3 regions of the Paenibacillus sp. p3-SID867 genome follow, and region 1 is predicted to be linked to each of the others. Evidence: predicted binding sites of a transcription regulator. Region 1 holds the regulator's gene; each other region holds the start of a gene.
What was found. Region 1 encodes Rex, which represses fermentation and respiration genes when NADH is low (regulators of the CRP and FNR family bind a similar motif). Its sites were predicted from a motif close to TTGTGAAATATTTCACAA; they were not measured.
Positions count from the first base shown of each region.

Region 2: a site for Rex is predicted at 1,938-1,955, ahead of nadA (quinolinate synthase NadA). Genes of this name have one in related genera too.
Region 3: a site for Rex is predicted at 1,867-1,884, ahead of nirB (nitrite reductase large subunit NirB). Genes of this name have one in related genera too.

Region 1 covers NZ_JAMBDM010000024.1:43,643-50,057, forward strand. The annotation lists gene dinG (ATP-dependent DNA helicase DinG) at 1-1,626, shown strand, start outside; gene M4D81_RS30440 (redox-sensing transcriptional repressor Rex) at 1,689-2,354, shown strand; gene M4D81_RS30445 (amidohydrolase) at 2,329-3,630, shown strand; gene M4D81_RS30450 (cell wall elongation regulator TseB-like domain-containing protein) at 3,662-4,180, shown strand; gene M4D81_RS30455 (hypothetical protein) at 4,444-4,977, shown strand; gene M4D81_RS30460 (AAA family ATPase) at 4,970-6,415, shown strand, end outside.
Region 2 covers NZ_JAMBDM010000027.1:41,166-47,580, reverse strand. The annotation lists gene nadB (L-aspartate oxidase) at 1-885, opposite strand, end outside; gene nadA (quinolinate synthase NadA) at 924-1,862, opposite strand; gene ftsH (ATP-dependent zinc metalloprotease FtsH) at 2,092-4,167, opposite strand; gene hpt (hypoxanthine phosphoribosyltransferase) at 4,267-4,806, opposite strand; gene tilS (tRNA lysidine(34) synthetase TilS) at 4,875-6,305, opposite strand; gene M4D81_RS31530 (serine/threonine protein kinase) at 6,354-6,415, opposite strand, start outside.
Region 3 covers NZ_JAMBDM010000001.1:121,702-128,116, reverse strand. The annotation lists gene M4D81_RS00680 (uracil-DNA glycosylase) at 1-464, shown strand, start outside; gene M4D81_RS00675 (winged helix-turn-helix transcriptional regulator) at 614-934, shown strand; gene M4D81_RS00670 (hypothetical protein) at 1,118-1,792, shown strand; gene nirB (nitrite reductase large subunit NirB) at 1,971-4,409, shown strand; gene nirD (nitrite reductase small subunit NirD) at 4,505-4,822, shown strand; gene M4D81_RS00655 (formate/nitrite transporter family protein) at 4,868-5,665, shown strand; gene M4D81_RS00650 (asparagine synthase) at 5,904-6,062, opposite strand; gene M4D81_RS00645 (Crp/Fnr family transcriptional regulator) at 6,147-6,415, opposite strand, start outside.

The DNA of each region.
Region 1 (6,415 bases):
GGCCGTGCCTGCCCATGGTTCCGCAAATGTTATTATCACAGGGCCAAACATGAAGCGGGCATCGCGGATGTTGTCATTACGAACCATTCGAAGCTGTTCACCGACGTGAAAGCGAATCACCAGCTGCTTCCTAGTTATGACCGTCTCGTCATCGATGAAGCGCATCATCTGGAGGACGTCGCCGGCAAGCACCTTGGCTTGCAGATGAAATATTTTTCGGTTGTCCACACGTTGACCCGTATGTACAAAGACAGCCGCAGCGGTCAGCTTCCGGCTCTTCGCCAGCTGCTGCAAGCGTCATCCCATGAGAAGGCTGTCGAGTGGTCTTCCGTCATCGACCGGATTTATCCGGATCTGATCACCGTCAAAGAGAATTGGGACCGGCTCAGCGATCAATTGTTCGGACTGCTTCCGGAGCGCGGAGACGCGACTCCGGGGGATGCCGGTCAATTCTCGCTTCGCTTATCGCCTCTGAAGAAGCCGAAGGATTGGAATTCGCTGGCTGAGCTGGAGCATCAAATTCATCTGACGCTGGGCGATGTCGTTCGCAAGGGTGATAAGCTGATTGCCGAAATGAAGGAAGATCTGGACGACTACAGCGCGGACAGTCTGTTAACAGACCTATCGGGTCTGTTTAAGGACCTGGCGGCACACCGCGAGGACCTGAGGACCTTCATGTCGCTGAACGATGAGGGTACGGTATACTGGATGGAGGCGAACGGCAACTTCCGCGGCAAATCGCTGCAGCTTTATGCGGTGCCCGTCGATGTCAGCACCCACTTAAAGGAATTGTTTTTTGACAAAAAACAAAGCGTGATCCTGACATCGGCGACCTTGTCGGTGGACAAATCGTTTCAGTTCATGATCGAGAATTTGGGTCTTCAGGAAGCGGCAGATAACGGCAACCTGAACACGGTCCTGCTGCCGTCCCCGTTTAATTACAGGGAGCAGGCTCTCCTTGTTGTGCCGCGCGATTTTCCGAGCGTGAAGGGCTCGGTCGGGGATGCACTCTTTGTGAATACACTTGTGCAATCATTGGCTGATACGGCCATCGCAACGCATGGTCGCATGCTTGTCCTGTTCACCTCGTACCGCATGCTGCGTCAGGTGCATGAGCCCTTGAAGGAGGCGCTGGGATCCAGCGATATTACGGTACTGGGACAAGGGATGGACGGAACCAGCCGTACCAAGTTAATCCGGAGATTCCAGGATAGCAGCGCTTCGGTTCTGCTGGGCACCAGCTCCTTCTGGGAAGGGGTAGATATACCCGGTGAGGCGCTCACCTGCCTCGCCATCGTCCGGCTGCCGTTCCAACCGCCGAATCACCCTCTGGTCGAAGCCAAGAGCGAGCTTCTGCAGCAGCAGAAGAAGAACCCGTTTATGAAGCTTTCGGTTCCGCAAGCGGTCATTCGCTTCAAACAGGGATTTGGCCGACTGGTACGGACCGCGCAGGATAAGGGAATTGTCATCGTCTACGATACTCGGGTCATTGAATCCTATTACGGGAAGTATTTCTTATATTCCTTGCCTGGACCGAAGATGGAGCACATGCCGACAGAGGGGATCGTTCCCCGAATTTCGGAATGGCTGCAGGAAGAGGCAGGCATAGAGAACCAAGCTGAATAAAGTGAAACCATGAACGAGCACAAACAAATGTAGTTATTAACCTATTATTAGGGGGAGCATGCATGAAATCGGAAAAAATTTCGGAAGCCGTGGTCCGCAGATTACCTGTATACTTGCGCTATTTGAATGAGCTTCAGAAAAGGGAGGTCTCCACGGTTTCCTCCCAGGAACTGGGGCAGAAACTGGACCTCAATCCTGCTCAAATTCGTAAGGACCTAGCGTATTTCGGTGATTTTGGACGGAAAGGGATCGGATATGACGTATCTTATCTGATCGAGAAAATTCGCCAGATTCTAAAGCTGGACCAGAAGATCAATGTCGCATTGATTGGGGCCGGTAATCTTGGACATGCATTATCGAATTACAATGCATTTCTGAAGGACAATATGAAGATTGTGGCGGTTTTCGATTCGTATTCTCCCAAAGTTGGTATGAAAATTAACAATTTGGTCGTACAGCCGATGGAGGAGCTGGAGAAGACGGTTCATGAGTACGGCATTCGTATCGGGATTATCACCGTTCCGGATTTTGAGGCGCAGAATGTAGCGAATCAACTTATCGCGGCAGGCATCGAGGCTATCCTGAATTTTGCGCCGACCATCCTGAAAGCTCCATCCCATATCCGGATTCATACGGCAGATTTTACTACCGATTTGCAGAGTTTGGCCTATTATTTGGATAACGGCAAGGAGGATGCAGCACATGACGACAACGAAGTGGATGGTTAAAAACGGAACGTTTGCGGTACTAGAGGAAGGCAGATCCGTGTTACGCGGATATATGGTCGTGGAGAACGACCGGATCACCTACCTGGGTGAAGAAGAGCCGACTGTCCAAGAGGGAACAGAAATCATCGACGGAACCCATCTGTTTTTCCTGCCTGGATTGGTGAACACGCACGGACATGCGGCCATGTCGCTTCTTCGCGGGTATGGCGACGATCTGGCACTACAGGTATGGCTTCAGGAAAAAATGTGGCCGATGGAAGCCAAATTCACGGCCGACGATGTATACTGGGGAACCTCACTCTCCGTGCTGGAGATGATCAAAGGCGGAACCACGACATTTGTGGATATGTATGATCATATGGATCAGGTTGCAAAGGTAGTGGAGGACTCAGGCATGCGCGGCGTTCTGACACGCGGTGTCATCGGATTATGTCCGCCTGAGGTGCAGCAGCAGAAGTTGGATGAGGCGGTTGCATTCGCGAAAGACTGGCATGGTCAGGCTGACGGTAGGATTACGACGATGATCTCACCGCATGCACCCTATACGTGCCCGCCGGATTTCATCGAAAAATTCGTGCAAGCATCACATGATTTGAATTTGCCTTTGCATACGCATATGTCCGAAACGGAAACGGAAGTCGCTCAGAATGTAAATGACTACGGACTTCGCCCTGTTGCCCATCTAGAGAAGCTTGGCATGTTCTCCCGTCCAACGCTGCTTGCGCATGCCGTCCATCTAACCGATGAAGAAATCGAAATTCTGGCCAAACATCAAGTTATGGTTTCGCATAATCCAGGCAGCAATTTGAAGCTTGCCAGCGGCATCGCTCGCGTGCCTGAACTGCTGAAAGCCGGGGTCACCGTGTCTTTGGGTACCGATGGACCTGCCAGCAATAATAATCTGGATATGTTTGAAGAGATGCGGCTGGCCGCACTGATCCATAAAGGAGTAAGCGGGGATCCAACCGCAATTCCAGCATCCGAAGCGCTTCGGATGGGTACAGAATATGGAGCCAAGTCAGCCTTCCTTACGGATATTGGTACGCTTGCGGTAGGTATGAAGGCAGATATGATCGCACTGAACACGGATCAGGCGCACTTCCTTCCGAAGACGGATTACATTTCTCATGCTATCTACTCCGCCAGTGCGAAGGATGTTGAGCATGTATGGGTTGACGGCAAGCAGGTAGTGAAGAATGGCGCGAGTCTTACTCTCGATGAGGAACGTATCCGCCGGGAAGCGCAGCGTGCCTTTGAGCGTCTTACAACCCTCTAGGGAATAATCAAGGGGAGCGAGGAAGACGGATTTGAAGAAAAAAACGAAGTGGATATTGCTGAGTGTATCCGGCGTGCTGCTGTTACTGCTTGGTTTACAGCTCTATTATTCATATGTGATGAAAGATGCTTGGAATGAAGAAAGAATGGCAATTGCTGCCGCCAAACAGCATGGCCAATTGGTTACGTCCGGGAAGACCTATAAATCGGTGTGGGGCGAGGACAATAACTACTGGGTGATAAGCGGGAAGGATCAGGACAATCAAGACCGTATGGTATGGGTGAAATTTACGGATGACAACGTACCTGTTGCAGGTGCCGAGGCTGTCCAATCCGTTTTGCTGAATACGGGGTTGTCTGAAGACCAGATGCGGGATCAGATTTATAACGAATTGCCTGGCGTAGAAATTAAGCGGCTGCTGCCTGGAATGTATGAGGGCGAGTATGCTTGGCAGCTGCAGTATGAACACAACGGTCAGCGCGGTTATCGGTTTTATCGTTTTCAAGACGGTAACACCATCGGTAATGACATTATTCTTCCAAATCAATAAATAAGAAGCAGAGAGGGGCCCTTTAATATTGGCGGGTTCCTCTCTTATTTCTCTATAATTGTAAGCGTATTCAGAAATAATATGGAAAAACTGTTCTAAATATTTTCACAGACATGCATGAAAAAGTATATAAGATGTGATATACTCATACTTGTACAAAATGAGCATATAAACTACATGCATCCCTATATATCGTTGTTATATGTATTATTGTGTTGCAACATGATAGACAAAATTTCATACAGAAATGAAGGAGGAACTTCATGAAACTACGCATTGTACCTATCGTGCTGACTGTCGTGATCTCAGCATCGGTTCTCTTTGGCGGATGGTTTCTGTATCGGCAGATGGCTTTGCAAAATCCGCTGGCCAATGTTGTGTCACAATATGACGGCGTGAAGGATTCACATATAGATATTAAACAGAATACCGTTACTTTGAATCTTGATTTGGCTCCGGATACAAATTTGCAAGGCCTGGTCCAGCATATTAAGAAGGAAGGCAAGTCTGTGATTGGCAATCGGGAATTGAAAATCCAGGTGGAGGACCATTCCTCGGAAGCACTGGATCAATGGTGGGAGAAGGCGATGCTGTCAGTCGCTGAAGCGATGGATAATAAGCAGTATACCGATATTCAATCATCGCTCGAGCAGCTTGCTGCCCAGTCTCCGAATTTGAAAGCTAAAGCAACGATTGATGACACCAACGTCTATGTCAGCTTGTCAGACGGCAAGTCTGGTAAATTTATAATCTTGCCGCGTCAGTCTGGCAACATGGAGGTGTGGAATCATGCCTAAATTAGCTAAAGAAATCATGTTAGGCTTTATTCCGGTTTTGCTCGTATTCCTTGTGTTTGTCGGCGTGAACATCGTGCCCTTGCTCATCGCTGCAGCACTTGTAGGCGGCTTGTTGTTTATCGCGAAGATGAAGGGCGGCATCGCTGTAGGCGCAGCGAATGAGCGGAAGCGGAAAAAGAGCGGACCTGCCAAGCTGACGTTCGAAGAAATCGGCGGGCAGGATAATGCCAAGCAAGAGCTGCGTGAAGCACTGGATTTTCTGATTCGTCATGAAGACATTAAGAAATTCGGCATTCGTCCATTGAAGGGCATTCTTCTCACCGGGCCTCCGGGAACAGGGAAGACGTTGATGGCTAAAGCCGCTGCCCATTACACGGATTCGATCTTTGTTGCTGCATCCGGCAGTGAATTTGTTGAGATGTATGTCGGTGTTGGTGCAGGGCGCATCCGGGATTTGTTCAAAGATGCCCGTAACCGTGCGGCAAAGGAAAACAAGCAAAACGCCATTATCTTCATCGATGAGATCGATGTCATTGGCGGTAAACGCGAAGGCGGCCAGCAGCGCGAGTACGACCAGACGCTGAATCAGCTGCTAACCGAGATGGATGGCATCTATTCGCAGGATACTCCTCGTATTCTGGTTATTGCCGCGACAAACCGGAAAGAAATGCTGGATAGCGCACTGCTGCGTCCAGGGCGTTTCGACCGTCACATTCAGGTCGATCTGCCGGATAAGAAGGGACGTACTCATATCTTGAATCTGCATGCGGGCAATAAGCCGTTGCATGAAGATGTTGACTTGGAGAAAATCGCCGAGGAAGCATACGGCTTCTCGGGCGCACAACTCGAGAGCGTCATGAATGAAGCGGCCATTTACACGATGCGCGAGAATGAACAGTTTATCCATCAGCGTCATTTGTCCATGGCGATTGACAAGGTAATGATGGGTGAGCGTTCCGACCGTGAATCGAATTTGGAAGAGAAGAAGCGCGTTGCCATACATGAATTGGGACATGCTATTATGGCAGAGCTTGTGCGTCCCGGCAGTGTGAAGCAAGTTGCACTCAGCCCGCGTGGTAAAGCGCTAGGTTATGTTCGTCATAATCCGCAGGAGGAACAATATCTATACACGAAAACCTTCCTGGAAGAGCAAATTATGATCGCGCTTGGCGGTGCGGCCGCCGAAGAGATCTTTTACGGAGGCCGAAGCACAGGTTCAAGCAATGACTTTGAGCAATCGCTGAACATCGTGGAGACGATGATGAAGTCAGGTTTGACGTCGCTGGGCATTGTTAACATGAACATGGTAACAACTGAAGAGTTAATGAAAGAGAATAATGTGATTTTGGAAGAGTTAATGAACCGTACCAAGAATCTCTTGGAACAGAAACGGCCGATATTCGACAATTCTCTTGATATCCTGTTGAAGGAAGAAATT
Region 2 (6,415 bases), on a different contig from region 1:
AATAGCCCGCGCTACGATATCCCGCGGTGCTAGCTCCAGTAAATCATGGTATCTGGGCATGAACCGTTCCCCTCGTATATTCCGAAGAACAGCGCCTTCACCCCGAACCGCCTCTGATATTAGGAATCGGGGTGCCCCTGGATAGCTAAGCGCCGTCGGGTGGAATTGTATAAACTCCATATCCCGAATTTCTGCGCCTGCCCGATAAGCCATGGCAACGCCATCGGCTGTGGCAACCTCCGGATTGGTTGTATACCGGTACAATTGACCGGCGCCGCCGGAACACATAACCGTCGCCCGTCCACGAACGAATACCCGTTTTCCATCAGGCATTTGTACCAAGGCGCCATGACATACTCCCTGCTCGGTAACCAGGTCAATGACAAAATGATCGTCCCACACCTCTATATTGTGAAGCATTTCAACCTGAATGGAAAGGGCACGCACAATTTCATATCCGGTAGCATCCCCGTTGGCATGAAGGATCCGGCGGTGACTGTGTGCGCCTTCTTGGGTCAGCGCGAGCTCGCCATTCTCCACATCAAACATCGTACCGAGCCGAATCAACTCTTGAACGCCAACCGGCCCCTCGTTTACAAGGACATCCACCGCGGCAGATGAACATAAGCCCGCCCCTGCCAAGAGGGTATCCTGCCGATGATAGGCCGGAGAGTCATCCTCAGCAGTTACGGCTGCAATTCCTCCCTGCGCGTAACGCGTGTTGCTTTCGAGCAGCGATTTCTTCGTAATCAGCAGCACATTTTGAGTCGCACTTGCCATGATCGCCGTATATAAACCCGCAATGCCTGAACCGATCACGATGACGTCCGTCTCAACTACCGGAAGATCGTTCAGCTCAAAATCAATTAAATACTGCGGTATCACGATGCCTCACCTGTCTTTTCACGAAAGAGTAGCGCATGCTACTTAACCTGTAACATGCGCTCTAATGAAGTTCTGGCTTTCTCTGCAACGACCGGCGGCACGTAAATTTGCGGCTTCATCGTTTCCAACGCTTTAACCAGCTTTTTGAGGTTATTCACTTTCATATTCGGACACACCAGGAATTTCGTAGCGAAATGGAACGATTTATCCGGGCTATCCAGTCGAAGCTGATAACCGGTTCCGTCCTCAGTACCCACGATAAACTCCTTGGCCGATGAATTCTTGCAATACTCCAGGATGGCGGTGGTACTTCCTACAAAATCCCCCATCGCAACAACCTCCGGACGGCATTCCGGATGCACCACAAATTCAGCATGAGGATATTTGGCCTTCATCTCGACGACATCCTTCACCGTCAGCATGTCATGCGTGTTGCAGTACCCTTCCCAGATAATGAGCTTCTTGTCGGTATGCTGCTGAACATAATGCCCCAGATTTTTGTCAGGCACCCATATAATTTCATCCGAATCCACCGACTGAATCACTTTCACGGCATTGGATGAAGTACAGCAGATATCCGTCTCAGCTTTGATCTCAGCCGATGAATTGATGTACGTGACCACTTTGGCTTTCGGATGCTGCGCTTTCAGCTTCCGCAGTCCGTCAACGTTCACCATGTCCGCCATAGGGCAGCCGGCCCGCTCATCGGGTATAAGAACCGTTTTGCCCGGTGCCAGAATTTTAGCGCTTTCGCCCATAAAATGTACACCGCAAAAAACGATAACCTCGGCATCCGTTTGTGCTGCCTTCTGCGCGAGCAGGAAGGAATCCCCCCGGAAATCAGCAACCTCTTGTATTTCATCCCGTTGATAATAATGTGCCAAAATGATTGCGTTACGTTCCTTCTTCAATTGCATTAACCGCTCACGCAGTTCACGGTTCTGTTCTGCCTTACGCTCCAGTGCCAACGCTTCCATGATCGACCCTCTCCCCTTATATAGTCCGGCAGTTCGCCGCTGATGACCATGTGACTTTCAGGATGGTTTCCACCTTTGTGAAAGGATTCGCATCCTTATTTAACAACTAATGTACACGTTCATTCTGCCCCCTGTCAATGTGATAGAAAGCACAAAAAGAACCGGAAAACGAATTATCGTTCTCCGGTTCTTCAATTTTATTCGGTATTCGAGGTTTTATCAGCAAATATTACGTTAAGCTGCTGTTACCGTTGTCCGATCCGCCTGGAGGATCCTTGCGTTCCGAATCTTTGCGCTCTGGCCCTGGATCATTCGAATCCATCGGGTTGTTCGGAATTTCTTCCGTGGAAGTCGGCTGCTCGCCGTCTTCTTTCCCTTGGATGCGAACCTTCACGTCGCCAATGTTGTCGATGATCGGTTCACCATTCTCGGAAGAACCTTCTCCTTCACCGTCGCCACTGCCGTTGCCTTCAGCTGATCCGGTCTCAATGAGATTCTTGATTTGCTCAAGCTCCAGCGTTTCCATCTCGAGGAGCGTGTTCGCAATCAGGTGAACCTCTTTAGCATGCTTATTCAGGATCTCTTTACATTTCTCATAGCAATCATTAATGAATCGCTGCATTTCCTGATCGATCTCATAAGCGATTGCATCACTATAGTTCTGCTCATGTCCGATATCACGTCCAAGGAACACTTGTCCTTGGGATGTACCGAACTGCATCGGTCCGAGCTTCTCACTCATACCGTATTCCACAACCATGCTGCGGATAATGCCTGTTGCTTGCTGGAAGTCACTGTATGCCCCGGTCCCGATTTCACCGATGAACAGCTCCTCAGCGACACGTCCGCCAAGCAAACCGGTTACGCGATCCAGCAATTCCTGCTTCGTCACGAGCATCCGATCTTCCTTCGGCATCATAATGACATATCCGCCGGCACGGCCACGAGGGATAATCGTTACCTTATGCACCGTATCCGCATGCTCGAGGAAGTAACCCACAATGGTATGACCTGCTTCATGGTATGCCACGATGCGTTTCTCGCGGTCACTGATCACGCGGCTGCGTTTCTCCGTACCAACGATAACGCGGTCAATCGCCTCATCCACTTCTCGCATGGAAATATCTTTACGGTTGCGGCGAGCCGCAAGCAAGGCAGCCTCATTCAGGAGATTCTCCAGATCGGCGCCTGTAAAACCGGTTGTACGTTTGGCGATGATGTCGAGTTTAACATCCTTCGTCAATGGTTTGTTGCGTGCATGAACCTTCAGTACCGCTTCACGGCCCTTCACATCCGGGCGATCTACGGTAATCTGACGGTCAAAACGTCCCGGACGAAGAAGCGCCGGGTCCAAAATATCCGGGCGGTTGGTCGCAGCAACGATGATAATGCCTTCGTTCGCTCCGAAACCGTCCATTTCAACCAGCAACTGGTTGAGTGTCTGTTCACGCTCGTCATGACCGCCGCCAAGACCAGCGCCACGCTGACGACCTACTGCATCAATCTCATCGATGAAGATGATACATGGTGCATTCTTCTTCGCGTTCTCGAACAAGTCACGTACACGAGAAGCACCGACACCGACAAACATCTCAACGAAGTCGGAACCGGAAATACTGAAGAACGGCACTCCTGCTTCACCAGCAACGGCACGAGCCAGGAGCGTCTTACCTGTTCCCGGAGGGCCGACAAGCAGAACGCCCTTCGGAATGCGAGCGCCAACCGTGTTGAACTTACGCGGATCCTTCAAGAAGTCAACAACTTCAACGAGCTCCTGCTTCTCTTCATCTGCTCCGGCTACATCTTCAAATGTAATCCGTTTCTTCTCTTCATTATATAAGCGGGCTTTGCTCTTACCAAAGTTCATCACTTTGCCGCCGCCGCCCTGAGCCTGATTAAACAGGAAGAAGAACAGAACAAACATAATGATGAGCGGAATAAAGGATGAAAGCAATGTCAGCCAAATGCTTTGGCCTTCCATTGGCACCACGGACAGTTTGACATTGTTGCTCTCACTGGCTGCAGTCAGCTCTTGCATCGCTGCATCCGTGGCAGGAATATAGGTTGAGAAATTCTCTGATTTTTTCTCTTCGGAAATCTCCCTATACTTACCGGTCACCAGATAAGCGTAACCGTCAAATTGTACCGTCATTTCCTCTATGTTGTTAGCTTTGACTTCCTGCCGCAGTTGATTATAACTAGGGGCATCGGCTTGCTCGCCGCCATTAGTGACGAATTGTACTATGCCCACCACGACTAAAAATAGAATCAAATAAAAACCAGAATTCCGGATGAACCGACTCATCCCCTACCTCCTCTCAAGACACATAAGATATTTTACCACAGCCTGTCTGGCCATCTCAACAAAGGGCCCTGAACTGAGATAGCAGCCCATTGGCGCGGTTTAACTGCTGTAGATTTCCGGCTTCAAAATCCCGATGTAGGGGAGGTTCCGGTAATGCTCGGCATAATCAAGTCCGTATCCGACAACAAAAGCATCCGGCAGCACGAATCCGGTATAATCGGCCTGCAAATCCACCGTACGGCGTGCCGGCTTGTCAAACAAGGTGACAACGCACACCGAGTTTGCCTTGCGGCTCTTCAGAAGCTCAATCAAATGACTCAGCGTAAGACCGCTGTCGATAATATCCTCCACAATCAGCACATCCCTGCCTTCAACGGATGCGTCCAGATCTTTAATGATCTTCACCACGCCGGAGGATTTGGTTGATGCTCCATAGCTGGATACAGCCATGAAATCCAACTCAAGAGGTACTGTTATGGATTTAACCAAGTCGGCCATAAAAATAAACGCACCTTTAAGAACGCAAATAACGAGTGGATTGCGTCCCACATATTCGGCGCTGAGTTTGGAACCAAGTTCCTTAATCTTTGCGTGAATCTCTTCTTCACTGATGAGTATTTCCTGAATGTCATTCTGCAACTTAAGTGGACCTCCTACGTTTATACTATGAAAGCGTGAAACGGGCCATTCTTCGTTTTACACTTGCCTTAAGCATCCGATAGCTCCATCCGGAGAACTCGTGATGTGTGCCGCCCGCAAGCGGCGTGAACGGAACGTCGTACACCTGGAATCCACACAATGCTGCCGGAACCGTCACAAAGAATAGGAATCCGGGCACGGACAGACGGTGGGATTTTCTCATCAATGAGAATATCTTTCACCTTTTTGCTTCCGTTTAATCCCATGATCTTCATCTTGTCCCCCGGCTGTCTGTTACGCAAGGTTAAAGGAAACCTAAGCTCATCCGCATCAAAATCCGCCACAAAGGCCGATGGTCTGGAGCCGCTCCGGCTTTCGCTTCCTGTCTTTAACGACAATTTCAGCATCTTTCCGATTTCCTTAACATACTGCTGCGAAACATCAGGAGAATCAAGAATGTATATGTACTGTCCCTGTTCTTCCGGAGGCTTAGGCCAAAACTGGATCACTCCGTACTCACGAACACAGGTAATGCCGTCACCCAGATCCAGACGCCAGTTGCTTCGCTGATCGTTAAGAATGCCATGGCGCACCGTTTCAATCTTGACAAAATCGGTGTTTTCCTGGTCTGAGGGCAGGTAATTTAATATTAGTTTAATCAAACGCCGTTGTAAAGCGACATGTAAGCCCAAAAAGGAAGGCGCGTCGAAAGCGAGCCTCCCATCGTTCTCCTGTACCATACTCCGAAATTGTTTCGCAGCTTCAAGCTCCACAAAATCATCCTCCTGCTGGACAATCTCGGCCAGCTGATTGAGTGAGGAGGAGAACTGCCCATTGTATCGTTCCAGAAAAGGCAATACTTCCAGGCGAATCGCATTACGACGGTACTTCGTCTGCAGATTGCTGTTATCGACCGCATACTGGAATCCGCATATACGGCACAGCTCCACGATATCCGCCTTGTACATACGAAGGAACGGACGGATAAGTTCCACTTTTTTTTCCGTTCGCTTAAATTTTATTCCGGCAAGTCCTGACAGGCCGCTCCCGCGCAGAAGCCGCATGAGCACCGTCTCGGCTTGATCGTCAGCATGATGAGCCAGCGCTACGGAGCGCGCATTGTATTTATGGGCTGTTTGCAGCAGAAATTCATAACGCTTCTCTCTTGCTGCCTCCTGTCCACCCTTACCGCTCTCTTCCATATAAGCAGGAATATCGATAAACGCCGTTTCTAATGGAAGTCCGAGCCGCTCCGCCAGTTCACGCACCATTTCTGCCTCTTGGTCTGATTCTTTCCGAAACCCATGATGCACATGGGCGCAGATCAATCGGAGCGGCGTCCGGTGCATAGAAATTTCATGCAATACGTGCAGGAGCGCAACGGAATCAGGCCCGCCGGAAACGGCGACCACGATGCTATCGCCTTCTGACCACAGATCAAACTCTGCGGCTGTACGCTCGACATGGTTGACGAATGTCCGTAAATAATCCTGTTTCACTTCCAGGTCCCCTTTATGAACTCCCAGTAACAAGGTAACAACTCAGCTTCATGAGCGGAAGAAAAAATAAACAGTAAGAGCCATGATGACTAATGACAAACCAAACGCGT
Region 3 (6,415 bases), on a different contig from region 1:
ACCTGGAACGCCTGACCCTGACCCGGGAGCAAGTGTATATTACCAGTGCCATGAGAAGCAGGCCCTATAAGGAAAAGCTAATCGTGAGATCCTCGGGCGAGAGCGTCATCAGCCGTTCTAATCGCACACCGACGAAGGCGGAAATATTAGCCCATGCACCTTTGCTTGATGAAGAGATCCGATGGGTTCGCCCGCACATTATCGCACCCATGGGAAATACGGCACTGCACCGGTTAATCGGAAGCCATGAAACGGTGACATCGCTGCACGGCAAACTGATGGAGGGCCCGGTCCAGCAAGCAGCAGACCCGGAGAATCCAAGTGCAGGCTATATGTTTTCGGAGGAAACCTATAAGATATTCCCTCTGTTCCATCCAGAGGCCGTACTGTATAATAGGAAATTGTCCACATTGATCGAGAATGATTTGGATATTTTGGCTCGTATTTTATGGGATAAAAGCTGATTTTATGGGAAAAAGGGGCTAGGTGGTTTTCAGTTTCTCGGAAATGTGCTAAAATGAAACATACTTACAATTCGTAAGTTTTCTAGTTTTTTTTGACTAAGCTTATGAGTTTCTATAAACAAGGTGACTTCGTAAAGAGGTGAAGGGATATGGAAGTTACAAATGTTACGATGTGTCCCCGTTTTGAATCTGCATTTTCTTTTCTGGGCAAACGGTGGAACGGTTTGATTATTCAAACGTTGATGAGCGGGCCTAAGCGCTTTAAGGATATTTCGAATTTGATTCCGTCCATGAGCGATAAAATGCTCTCCGAGCGGATGAAGGATTTGGAATGTGAAGGGATACTGATTCGTCATGTCTATCCGGAAACACCGGTACGTATTGAATATGAACTGACTGAAAAAGGCAAAGCACTTCGTCCGGTGATGGAGCAAATTGCATCCTGGGCAGAACAATGGGTCGAAAGATGAGTCATCTTAAGACTCCCCTTGATGATTAAACCCTGGCATGAGACATCCTCATTTCAGGGTTTTTTTTCTAAACGGAAGTATGGTCCCTGTTTATTTACGGCAAGAATATGTGGACATGCACCAAGCGGACGCGGCTGCTATATGATGTAAATAACGAGAGCGGCATATCAAGGAGGCGAGCCCATGACCAAGCGAACGTATATCTCCCGTTTCCATTATGGACAAGAGGACATCTCAGAACTTGAAAACGCTTCATTAAAAGTGCTTCATATTTTTGAGAAAACCAAGCAGATGCTGAGCCAGTATGTGCCGGACTCCCTGTGGTTAGCTGCTTCTGGAACAAGCCCGGAACCTGCAGAACACCTTAACCAAAACGGTACCAGTGCTTCAGTCATGTTTCAGAAATGGGTCAAAGCCCCCGGCGGATGGAAGTTCATTGGTTATGAAACCGATCGATTTCATGCTACCGGGCAGAATAGGGGACGAACGGGAAGATTTCTGCAGATGATCATCTGGTCACTCTATGAGAAAATCGTGATGATGCATCCCTTCCTTGGCAGCGAGCCGTTTTTTGACGGGGAAGAGCTGGATGTGATTGCGAATTACTTTGTGCCTACGTATATCAGCGCTGTACCGTTGGTGGAGCAAGGAAAAGCCTTTAAGACCATACAGGCCGGCATCGTTCTGTATCAGGAGCATATTCAGGCGCCTGCCGTCACTATGCAATCAGATGGTGGTTTATTGGAGGGGAACTGGATGACCGGGGTGAATCTGGACGAGAAGGGGTTTGCGGGTATTCGCCCTTATTTAAAAGTGCAGAGCGGCGAACGAGCCTATATGGAAGCCGATATTATATAGAGAGTTTTCTCATCATAACCTTGTTCCGACGCGGACAGGGTTATTTGCATTTTTGTTTAAAATTTTAACGATTTATGTGAAATATATCACAAAAAATAATGCCGTCAGACGATATAATTTATGTGAAAGGAACGGAATACCACGATCTAGATAAACGTGTTGGGGAGGAATCAAACTTATGTCCAATATAAAGAGAGAAAAGTTAGTTGTCATTGGCAACGGTATTGCCGGGATTAGCACGGTTGAGCAAATCATTAAATTGGGTGGGAGTTTTGACATCACCGTCATTGGACAGGAGCCTCATCCGAATTATAACCGCATTATGCTGTCGTATGTGTTGGAAGGCAGCAAAACCTTGGATGACATTGTATTGAATGATTGGAAATGGTACGAGGATAACCATATCACTTTGCACACGGGTGTCACCGTAACAGCTATTGATGGAGAGCGCAAGGTCGTGACAGCTGATAACGGATTGACGGTGCCTTATGACAAAGTAATGATAGCAACGGGCTCGAAGCCTTTTATATTACCTGTACCGGGTAGTGACAAAGAAGGCGTTATCGGTTTCCGTAACATAGCCGATTGCAACCAGATGCTGGAGGCCGCTAAGGCGTACAAGAAAGCGGCAGTCATCGGCGGGGGACTTCTGGGTCTGGAAGCTGCCAAGGGATTGGTCAGCCTCGGCATGGAGGTGACGGTGGTTCATCTCATGCAGGATTTGATGGAAAGCCAGTTGGATTCGATGGCATCCGGCATGCTGAAAAGGGAGCTTGAACAGCAGGGTATCAACTTCCTACTAGGCAAACAAACAACCGAAATATTGGGAGATACCAGAGTCACGGGACTCCGGTTCAAGGATGGGGATGAGCTTGAAGCCGACCTGGTGGTCATGGCAGTGGGCATCAGAGCGAACACGGGAATCGCCCAAGCGAGCGGAATCGAAGTGAACCGGGGAATCGTAGTTAATGATTATCTTCAAACTTCCTGGCCGGATGTGTATGCGGTTGGCGAATGCTGCGAGCATCGGGGCGTTTGCTACGGCCTGGTTGCGCCGTTGTTCGAACAGGGACAGGTACTGGCGAAACATCTGTGCGGCGTGGAAGGCCAGCCTTACGAGGGAAGCATTGTATCGACGAAGCTGAAAATCAGCGGTGTTGATGTATTCTCTGCCGGAGAGTTCATGGAGCAAGCCGAACACGCGGTGATCACCGCGAAAGATGATTGGCGCAAGACTTATAAGAAAATATTAATCCGCGACAATATCATTGTCGGGGCGATATTGTTCGGAGATGTGAGCGATTCGGCAAGCCTTCAATCCATGATTCGGAAAAAGACAGCCATGACGGATGAGATATATGATTCGATCATGGGCACGGATCATGCAGGGACAGGAGGCGGCAAGGCATTTTCGCTGGAAAAGATGCCCGACGATGAGATCGTATGCGGCTGCAACGGCGTAACCAAAAAAGCCATCGTGGATGCCATTACTCTTCAAGGTCATACGACAGTGGATGAGATCAAAGCTTGCACAGGTGCTACCCGCTCGTGCGGCGGCTGCAAACCTGTCGTGGAGCAAATACTCCAGAGCGTATTGGGTGATGGCTTTAAGGCCGCAGGCAAACAAGGCATATGCCCATGCACGACACTCGATCGGGATGAAATCGTCGCGGAAATCCGTGCGAAGGGACTTACCACAACGAAGGAAGTCATGCATGTTCTGAACTTCAGCAACCCGGAAGGCTGCTCGAAATGCCGCCCGGCCATTCATTATTATCTGGCCATGCTGAACCCGGTAACCCATCAGGAGGAGAGGGAATCCCGTTTTGTCAACGAACGGATGAACGCCAACATTCAGAAAGACGGCACATATACGGTAGTCCCAAGAATGTACGGCGGCGTTACCACGCCGGAGGATTTGAAGAAAATCGCGGATGTATCGCTTAAATATAATGTGAAGGTTGTCAAGGTTACCGGCGGACAGCGTCTGGACCTCATCGGTGTTAAGAAGGAAGACTTGCCGAGCGTCTGGGAAGAGCTCGATATGCCGTCGGGTTATGCATATGCCAAATCGCTGCGGACCGTGAAGACCTGTGTAGGATCCCAATTCTGCCGTTTCGGTACGCAGGATTCGATGGGCATGGGAGCATTCCTCGAGGAGAAATTCGAAAGACTGGATTTTCCGGCGAAATTTAAAATGGCGGTCAACGGATGTCCGCGAAACTGTGCCGAGTCGTGCACGAAAGATATCGGGATCGTTGGCAATGACGGTGGATGGGAAATATTCGTTGGAGGCAACGGCGGCACGAAGGCACGTCTGGCGGATTCGTTCTGCAAAGTGAAAACGGATGAAGAGCTGGTCGAAATCTGCGGAGCCCTGATGCAGTATTACCGTGAAACCGGTAAGTACTTGGAGAGAACCTCGGAGTGGGTAGAACGCTTGGGACTGGAACAAATCCGAGCCGTTATCCTGGACGATCCGAAGCAGCGTAAGGAACTGGTGGAGAGAATCGAGCTTGCCCTGCAGCAAGTTGAGGATCCTTGGAAGAAAGTGCTGAACGACGAGAAGCTGCGTTATACGTTATTCGAGGATGCAAGACCAGTGATCAGCAAATAGAAGAGGGAGGAACCTACTCCCCTCTTGCCGCCTGAGCACAGAGAGTTTGTCGCAGTATGGATCGGAATAGACAAGAGAAGTGGAGGCTGCATGTTATGGAAACCGAAAGATTTATTACGGTAGGGAACGAAAATGATTTTCTGTCACAGCTCGGAAGGGTGGTCCATCTCGGAGACCGGGAGATTGCCGTCTTCCGGACTTCGGATCATCAATGGTTTGCGCTGGACAATCAAAGCCCGCATCCCAAAGGAGGGCCGCTCTCGGAAGCCATCGTATCCGGGCACTACATCTACGATCCGTTATACGATTGGAAGATCGAGCTTTCAACCGGCCTCGTACAGGCTCCGGATCAAGGCCAGGTTCGTGTATACCCGATTCGCGCCGTGGACGGGAAGGTTGAGGTGGCTGTTTAAGGCCAGCTCGCATAGTAAACAGACGAAATCAAGGGGTGATATCCCATGTTTAAAACGGATGTGGAAGCCGTTGTTAATGCCGCCGTCGGGAAAAAGGAGCAGATGAATCATAATCTGCTGCGCTATATGGTATCGGCTATGCTGGCCGGCGCGTATGTCGGCATTGGAATTGTATTGATCTTTAAGCTGGGGGCGCCGCTCGCAGCTGCCGGTTCGCCCTTCCAATCCCTCGTCATGGGAGCGGCATTCGGGATCGCGCTCACGTTGGTGGTGTTCGCAGGATCAGAGCTGTTTACCGGGAATCATATGTTTTTTACGATAAGCACATTATCGGGTCGAACGACGATGGGGGATACGCTGAAGAACTGGGTGCTCGTGTTTATCGGCAATCTGGCCGGAGCGATTCTGCTCAGCTATCTGGTGTATGCTTCCGGCCTGTTCAAAGGCCTGCCGCCGGACCATCTCATCTTCACGGCTGCCGCCAAGAAAATGAATGATCCGTTTATGGAGCTGTTCTTCCGAGGCATCTTGTGTAACTGGCTTGTCTGTCTGGCCTTGTGGATGGGGATTCGGGCCAAAGGCGAAACGACCAAGCTGATCTTAATATGGTGGTGTCTGTTTGCCTTCATTGCGACAGGGTACGAGCATAGCGTAGCCAATATGACACTTCTGACACTTGCGACGATTTTGCCGGGGCATCCCGAGACCATTACCATCGGCGGATGGATCAGCAATATGGTGCCGGTCACGCTGGGGAACATTCTTGGCGGCGGATTGTTTGTGGGGATGGCGTATTGGTTTATCTCGTCGGGAAAAGGGAGCAAGCAAAAGAAGGTTGCATAGTAGGCATCATAGAAAAGGGGCTGCTCATAAAGTGGGTTTACTCACTTGATATACAGCCGAAAAGAAGCGGTCGACCAAACGGTTGACCGCTTCTTTCATTTGTCTAGTTAAAGTGAGGGATCTGCACGGAACGTCTCCTAACAAAAAAAGAGGGATCCCGTCGGGCACATACATAAAAAGCCGTCCCTTCAGTTCAATGACTGAACAGGACAGCTATATGAATCTTGTCTTCCAATCCTTACCGATGTTCCACCAGGTCAATCGCACCAAGCACAATATGAGCCAGTCCGAAGCCGAGAATACCGGTTGCGGCAAGTTTATACTTGCTGCCAAGCAGAGCGGCACCCGAAGCAGAAACCACAGTTCCAAGAACAGCAGGAATCAAACCTTCACGCATGCTGGGCACTCCCTTTATTTTGGTTTGGAAAGACAAGGTTATTGTAAGCAGATGACTTTATATTATGCACTGAAGGGAGGCCGATTAAATCCGGCAGATTTCGTTCGGACACAACTCGCAATGGCAGATTTCCTGCAGCATCGGAAGATCTTTAATGACAATCATCCCGCCGGCATATTCGATAGCATCTTTTTTGCGCAGGTCGCTCAGCATCCGGTTCACGCTTTCGCGGGTTGCGCCAATCATGTTCGATAGATCGGTGTGGGTAATCTTCTTGTTGATGAGAATAGTATCATCCGCTTGATGCTGCCCGTAGGTATTGCTCAGCCGGATGAGTGTCGATGTTAAAGCGC